One region of the Sphingobacterium sp. JUb20 genome, then DNA from elsewhere that is predicted to be linked to it. Evidence: riboswitches for the same ligand, from Rfam matches in the RefSeq annotation. Region 1 holds a riboswitch; the other holds the start of a gene.
What was found. A riboswitch is a leader RNA that binds a small molecule or an ion and turns the genes downstream of it on or off. The one in region 1 is predicted to bind S-adenosylmethionine.
Positions count from the first base shown of each region.

Region 2: linked by a shared signal. The riboswitch ahead of metF (methylenetetrahydrofolate reductase [NAD(P)H]) and the one ahead of metE (5-methyltetrahydropteroyltriglutamate--homocysteine S-methyltransferase) in region 1 are both predicted to bind S-adenosylmethionine.

Region 1 is NZ_SLYV01000008.1:189,831-193,875, reverse strand. It holds gene EDF66_RS14945 (phosphatase PAP2 family protein) at 1-623, shown strand, start outside; SAM riboswitch class I at 699-803, shown strand; gene metE (5-methyltetrahydropteroyltriglutamate--homocysteine S-methyltransferase) at 960-3,272, shown strand; gene EDF66_RS14935 (DUF4833 domain-containing protein) at 3,414-3,941, shown strand.
Region 2 is NZ_SLYV01000002.1:358,894-362,938, forward strand. It holds gene EDF66_RS04750 (30S ribosomal protein S16) at 168-689, shown strand; gene rimM (ribosome maturation factor RimM) at 823-1,350, shown strand; SAM riboswitch class I at 1,517-1,622, shown strand; gene metF (methylenetetrahydrofolate reductase [NAD(P)H]) at 1,683-2,639, shown strand; gene EDF66_RS04765 (DUF2723 domain-containing protein) at 2,806-4,045, shown strand, end outside.

The DNA.
Region 1 (4,045 bases):
CTGTGGCTTTAATGACTTACGGAGTAATCTCATTAAATAGCCCATACCTCAAACATAAGGATCAACAAATAAACAATTCAATTAATAATGATCCGTCCAAAACTTTTAAACTTGATAATGTTAGCGTTTTCATTCCTTCTGCCGCTGTCTTTGGGCTTGACTTACTCGGAATACCAAGTAAGCACAATTTAAAACAACGCTTAGTGGTAAGTTCGATTGCCCATGCAATCACCTTATCAGCAGTTTATACCATAAAAAAAACGACACCTACTTGGAGACCTGATCGCGCAGATCAAGAATCTTTTCCTTCAGGACATACTGCTGTACCTTTTACCGGTGCAGAAATTCTATGGCAAGAATATAAAGATCAATCCATTTGGTATGGTATTGCAGGCTATACAATTGCGGCGGGAACAGGTTACCTGAGAATGTATAATCATAAACATTGGTTTTCTGACGTCGCCATGGGAGCTGGTATTGGTATTATGGGAACAAAAATTGCATACTGGCTATTACCATTATTTGATAAACACTTGCAATCAAAAAAAACAAGTTACCTAACGATGGCAACACCGTTTTACAATGGAAAACAAATTGGTTTGTCTGCTAATTTCCAATTTTAAACCTTGGTTTATTATCATTTTTATATAAAAGTTACAAAATATTTGTTTTTATAAAACTAATTCCGATATTTACAGCGCTTATAGAGAAAGGCAGAGGGAATAGACCCAATGAAGCCTTAGCAACCTGTCAATTGACAAGGTGCTACATTCTACCCCATCAAAAAGTGGGAATGATAAGCTAGACACAAAATATATCTTGTGCCCTCCTCTCTAAAAGCAATCAAAAAATTTAGTAAATAGATTCAAGAATTTTTGATCGTTTTTTATTTCGAATAAAAAAAATCCTTCTAATTTCTTGCTTCGTTAAGGTTGAACAAATAAAATAATTTTATATTTATGTTACTAACGAACAACTTAGGTTACCCACGTGTAGGTGCCTTCCGCGAGTTGAAAAAGGCCAATGAAGCATATTGGGCTAAAAAAATCAGCGCGCAAGAATTATTGCAGGCTGGACTGAAAATCCGTGAAGGCAACTGGAAAACTCAAAAAGATGCTGGCATCGATTTGATTCCTTCCAATGATTTTTCATTTTATGACCAAGTTTTAGACTTGACATTAACTGTAGGTGCAATCCCTGCACAATATCAATCACTTTTAAATAACGAAGATAAAGGATACAATTTGGACCTTTACTTTGCAATGGCGCGTGGTTTCCAGCAAGATGGCGTTGACGTAACGGCAATGGAAATGACAAAATGGTTTGATACCAACTACCATTACATCGTACCTGAATTCGTGAAAAATCAAGAATTCAAATTGACTTCAGAGAAATTCTTAAATGAATATAATGAAGCAAAATCTTTAGGTATTGAAACGAAGCCTGTGTTAATTGGCCCGATCTCATACTTATTATTAGGTAAAGAAAAAGAATCTGGTTTCAACCGTATCGATTTAATCGATAAGTTGGTTCCTGTATATGAAGAAATCTTAACTAAATTGGCTACCGCTGGTGCAAAATATGTACAAATTGATGAGCCATTTTTAGCTTTAGATATTGATGATGCAACACGTGCTCTATACACTCGTGTATTTACTAAATTAGCTGCTGCTGCTAAAGACATCAAAATTATTGTAACGACTTATTTCGAGGCTTTACGTGACAACGAAGAAACAGCTCTAAACTTACCAGTTTACGCAGTTCATGTTGATTTAGTAAGAGGTGAAAACCAACTCGACACTATATTAGCCAAAGTTCCGGCTTCATTAACACTTTCTTTGGGTGTAGTTGAAGGTCGCAACATTTGGAAAAATGATTACGTAAAATCTTTAGCACAAATCAAAAAAGCTGTTGATGCTTTAGGCAAAGACCGTGTATTAGTAGGACCTTCGAGTTCATTATTACACGTACCTTTCGATTTAGACAATGAAGATAATGAAGAGTCATTGCCTAAAGAAGTTAAAAATTGGTTGGCATTTGCTAAGCAAAAATTAGCAGAGGTAAAAGATTTAGCGATCTTAGCTGAAGGCGAAGTAGATGCAAAAACCACTGAGCGTTTCGAAGCCAATAAGGCTGCTGCGGAAGACCGTCGTACATCTTCTTTAATCCACAAGCCTGAAGTTAAAGAACGTACAGCAAATATCACTGATGATGATGCTAAACGTACATCTACTTTCTTAGCTCGTAAAGAAGCACAACAAGCGAAATTTAATCTTCCAGCATTTCCAACAACGACAATTGGTTCATTCCCACAAACTAAAGATGTTCGTAAATGGAGAGCTGATTTGAAAAAAGGCGCAATTTCTCAAGAACAATACGATAAAGAAATCGCAGAAGAGACAGAAAGAACAATCCGTCTTCAGGAGCAATTGGATATCGATGTATTAGTTCATGGTGAATTCGAACGTAATGACATGGTTGAGTACTTCGGAGAGCAATTAGCAGGTTATGCCTTCACTAAAAACGGATGGGTTCAGTCATATGGTTCACGTTGTGTAAAACCTCCAGTTATTTATGGTGATGTTTACCGTCCTGCTGATATGACCGTACGTTGGTCTTCATATGCTCAAACCCTGACAAACCGTCCAGTAAAAGGAATGTTAACGGGTCCGGTTACGATTTTACAATGGTCATTCGTACGTAACGATCAACCACGCTCTACAACAACTTACCAAATTGCATTAGCGATTTTAGATGAAGTACAAGCTTTAGAAAAAGCAGGTATTAAAATTATCCAAATCGATGAACCTGCAATTCGTGAAGGTCTGCCATTACGTAAAGCTGATCACCAACAATATTTAGATTGGGCTGTACGTTCATTCCGAGTTTCATCTTCGAATGTAGATGACGATACACAGATTCACACCCATATGTGTTACTCTGAGTTCAACGATATCATTGAAGATATTGCTGCAATGGATGCTGATGTAATTACTATCGAGACTTCACGTTCGCAAATGGAATTATTAGATGCATTTGCTGCAGATTTTAAATATCCAAACGATATTGGACCAGGTGTATATGACATTCACTCTCCTCGTGTACCGAGTACAGAAGAGATGGTTGAATTATTACGTAAAGCAAAAGCTGTAGTTCCAGCTGAGCAACTTTGGGTAAATCCTGACTGTGGTTTAAAAACACGTGCTTGGCCAGAGACTAAAGCTGCCTTAGAAGCTATGGTTGAAGCTGCTAAAATCTTGCGAGCTGAATAAGTTTAAATTTTTAGAATTATAAATATAAAAGATCCTGAAGTTAAATCACTTCAGGATCTTTTTTTGTAAAAAAATAATAGTTTATATTTAATACTTTAATATAGAAAGTTTAAATTTACCCTAATCAAAAAAGTGTATATCATGAAAACTTTCACTTGTCTTTTATACTTTCTGTTTTTTGTATCAATCTATACCTTTGCACAAGAGGGCTATCCCACTCCACCATTCAAATCAAACACTCTTTTTTATATACAACATAGCGAAGGTCATAACACCTATGTTTATGAAGCAAATATGAGTGATAAACAGCATTTCAATAACAAGAATCCTATCAATAACTATCGGATTTTATATGATAAAGGAGGAGAAATTAAACCTTTAACTGGTATCCAACAAAAATTTGCCTACGGTATTATAACAAAAGAACTAGGCAATAATACATTTGAGTTTGAGATTGTGTCTTACAAAAATCAACCCTTATATCTCAAGATGGATAAAGCAGGAAAGCCTTATGTGGAAACCACATTAAATGGTCACAAATTTAATCTCCATCGTATTTTCATTAAACAAAAAGAGGGAACTTCAGGCTTAGGGACGCAAGTTGAATATCTCATATTTTACGGCACAGACCACAGGGGTACCAAAGTACGAGAGAAATTGATACCGTAGTTGACATTAGGCGCCAATCCCGTTGCCTACTGTCATATTCAACTCTTTAATGCATTAGATTTTTTTATTTAATTAGTCTACATCATTTGATTGAAAAAGAAAAT
Region 2 (4,045 bases), on a different contig from region 1:
ATAATTTGGCCATAATGGTATATAATGACGCTTATTTGTCATCTTTCTTATTCTGTGGAAGTTGACTTCTATTTTTAGTTTTTAACTTCCAATAATCCTTTGTATCTTTGCGTCCCCTCTTGCATGTAGCACGGGGGATATGTTGAATACATAAATAACACAAAAACATGGCAACTAAAATCAGATTGCAAAGACATGGTAAAAAAGGACGTCCTTTTTACCACCTAGTAGTAGCAGATGCACGTGCTCCACGTGATGGTAAATTCATCGAACGTATTGGTTCTTACAACCCAAACACAAATCCAGCGACTATCGTTTTGGATTTTGACAAAGCTTTGGATTGGATGAATAATGGTGCACAACCTACTGACACAGCTCGTACTATCCTTTCGGATAAAGGTGTTTTATACAAAAAACACTTATTAGGCGGTGTTAAAAAAGGTGCATTTGATGAAGCTGCTGCTGAAGCTAAATTTGTAGCTTGGACTGAAGCTAATGATGCAAGAACTGCTGGTAAAAAAGACGGTTTAGCAACTACTAAAGCTGAAGCTAAGAAAATTGCATTAGCTGCTGAAGCTAAGAAAAAAGAAGAAAAAGCTGCTGCTATTGCCGCTAAAAATGCGCCAGTTGTAGAAGAAACTCCTGCTGAAGAAACTGAAGCTCCTGCTGCAGAAGAAACTGAAGGTTAATTTTTCTTTCATACAGTATCAAGAAAGCCGGTTCAATTTTGATCCGGCTTTTTTTTAAGAATGTAGTTGCTATACCTACGAAGTACTGTATTTATATATTTATATTTTTAAATTTGCACTTTCAAATTAGAACATGACCATAGAAGAAAGTTTTTACATCGGTTATATTAGCAAAACACGTGGATTAAAAGGTGAGCTTCAGCTTTTTTTTGAATTTGAAGATTATCAAGATTTAGACTTTGATGTTTTATTTGCTGAAGTGAATAAAAAATTAGTGCCTTACTTTGTCGACAATATCAAATACCAATCAAATAGTACAGCCTATTTAAATTTAGAAGACGTCGATCATATTGATAAAGCACAACCTTTAGTGCGTAAGAAAATATACCTTCCAAATGATAAAATGCCAGAGCGTGATCCTGATGATTTTAGATATACGGATTTAATTGGATACTTGGTGATTGATGAAGTTCATGGAGAATTAGGAGAGATTAAACATGTACAGGAAATGCCTCAGCAATTTATAGCAACAGTAGACTTTAATGGAAAAGAATTGATGTTCCCATTAAATGACGATCTTATGCTAGGAATTGATTCAGAGGATAAAGTTTTAGAGGTTGATTTACCAGATGGATTGGTTGAGCTATATAAGGAGATTTAAAGTCTTCACGATATACAGATTAATAAAAAGGAGTTACTGTAGTTATATGCAGTAACTCTTTTTTATTTAAAGAAATCCATTTTAATAAACGTTGTATTGGGGCATTTTTTTAGGCATGACCTTAATATTATTTTGATTATAAATTTCTATTGCCGATATTAGCCGATGCTTATAGAGAAAGGCCGAGGGAATAGACCCAATGAAGCCTTAGCAACCTGTTATTTTATAAGGTGCTACATTCTACCCCAACTCAGAGCTGGGAAAGATAAGTTGAAACAAGTCCACTTGTGCATTTCGATGTAAGCCAACCAAAATCACTTTAAAAAATATTAATGAAAATCGTTGATCATATCAGTAATGCCAAAGGAAAAACTTTGTTTTCTTTTGAACTGTTGCCACCAGCTAAGGGGCAAGGTATCCAAAGTATTTTTAAAACAATGGATGCACTTATGGAATTCAAGCCTCCCTTTATCGATGTGACTTATCATAGAGAAGACTACATGTATAAGAAGCACGAGAGCGGTTTATTAGAACGTGTGGCTTATCGTAAACGTCCAGGGACTGTTGCAATTTGTGCCGCTATTATGAATAAGTATAAAGTGGATGCTGTACCACATCTTATCTGTGGTGGTTTCACAAAAGAGGAAACTGAAAATGCTTTGATAGATTTGAACTTCTTGGGTATTGACAATGTGCTCGTATTGAGAGGTGATGCAAGAAAAGGCGATCCTGATTTCATACCAACAGAAGGTGGTCATGCATTTGCAACAGATCTTTTACAGCAGGTTGCCGATATGAACCAAGGACAGTACTTACATGAGGATATTGCGATTTCAGAAAAGACCAACTTTTGTATTGGCGTTGCAGGATATCCTGAAAAACACTTCGAAGCGCCAAATTTTAATACCGATTTTAAATGGTTAAAAAAGAAGGTTGAGATGGGGGCTGAGTTTATTGTTACACAAATGTTCTTTAATGTTGAAAAATATAAAGAGTTTGTCAATAAGTGCAGGGAAAATGATATTCATATTCCAATTATACCAGGTTTAAAGCCATTGACTACAAAAAAACAACTGATTACGCTTCCGAAAATTTTTCATTTGGATATTCCAGAGGAATTGAGTGAAGCAGTATCCGGATGTAAAAATAATGCAGACGTGAGACAAGTCGGAGAAGAGTGGTTGGTACAACAATGTAAAGAATTAATTGACTTTGGTGCGCCAGTTTTACATTTTTATACCATGAGTAATCCTGGACCGACTAAAAGTATTGTAGAAAAGTTATTCTAAGACTTATATCGTATAAAAAAGCCTGCTATCACATTATAGCAGGCTTTTTTATGCGTTTCGATTTTTGTTAAAAAAAGTTAATCACCCTCAAATGAAATCTCTTTTTATTATATTTAATTGAAAATTAATTTGATTTATCAAATAATCAATTAAACCTGAATCATTCATGGATTATAAGAAAGTAAACAACGTGTTAGGTTGGCTATGTGCCATCATAGCAACATCCGTTTTCATTATCACAGCAGAGCGAACAACAAGCTGGTGGGATACTGGTGAATTTATTGCATCAGCATATAAACTTCAGATTGTTCATCAGCCTGGAGCACCTTTGTTTCTAATGTTGCAGAATATATTTTCAAATTTTGCTTTAGGAAATTTAGCTCAGATTGCATTTTGGATGAATGTGGGTTCTGCTATATGCAGTGGTTTGACAGTTATGTTTTTGTTTTGGACCATAACAGCATTAGCAAGAAAAATTATCCAATCTGATCATCAATCCAATGATAAAAATCATCTGATTAAAATAATGGGAGCAGGCATGGTTGGAGCTTTAGCTTACAGTTTCTCCGATACATTCTGGTATTCAGCAGTTGAATCTGAAGTTTATGCGATGTCATCCTTATGTACAGCAGTCGTATTCTGGGCAATTCTAAAATGGGAAGCCCGTGCAAATAAACCGCATGCAGATCGTTGGCTTATTGTCATCGCTTATATTATTGGACTTTCAATAGGAGTTCATTTATTGAATCTATTAGTTATTCCAGCGATAGCACTTATTATTTATTTTAAGAAAACTGATCGTACAACGTTTTGGGGAATTAGTAAAGCATTGTTTATTGGACTAGGAATATTGGCCATTATTCTGTGGGGAATAATCCAGTACCTTATTAAATTTGCTGCCAAGTTTGATTTGTTTTTTGTCAATACACTTGGATTAGGATTTGGATCGGGCATATTCGTTTTTGTCATAATGATCTTATCGGCATTAATTTATGGCATATATTACTCCATAAGAAAAGGAAAAGTTATTTTGAATACAGCGATTTTGGCAACTTGTTTTATTTTATTAGGATATAGCTCTTTCACTATGGTATTGCTAAGGGCTAATGCTAACCCTTCCTTAAATAATAATGATCCTGAAAACGTATTTTCTTTCTTGGGTTATTTAAGTAGAGAACAGTATGAATCAGAGCCACTCATAAAAGGGCAATATTTTGATGCAAATCCGATTGGTATCAATGAACGTATTGATTATAGAAAAGACAACCACCAGTATACTTCAATAAAAAGAGCAGCAAGTTATCAATTTGATAGAGAAACCATTTTCCCAAGGATTTACAGTCAAAAACCCTATCATCAATATTTTTATAAAGGTTATTTAGGTATTGAAGAAGGAAGAAAAGCAA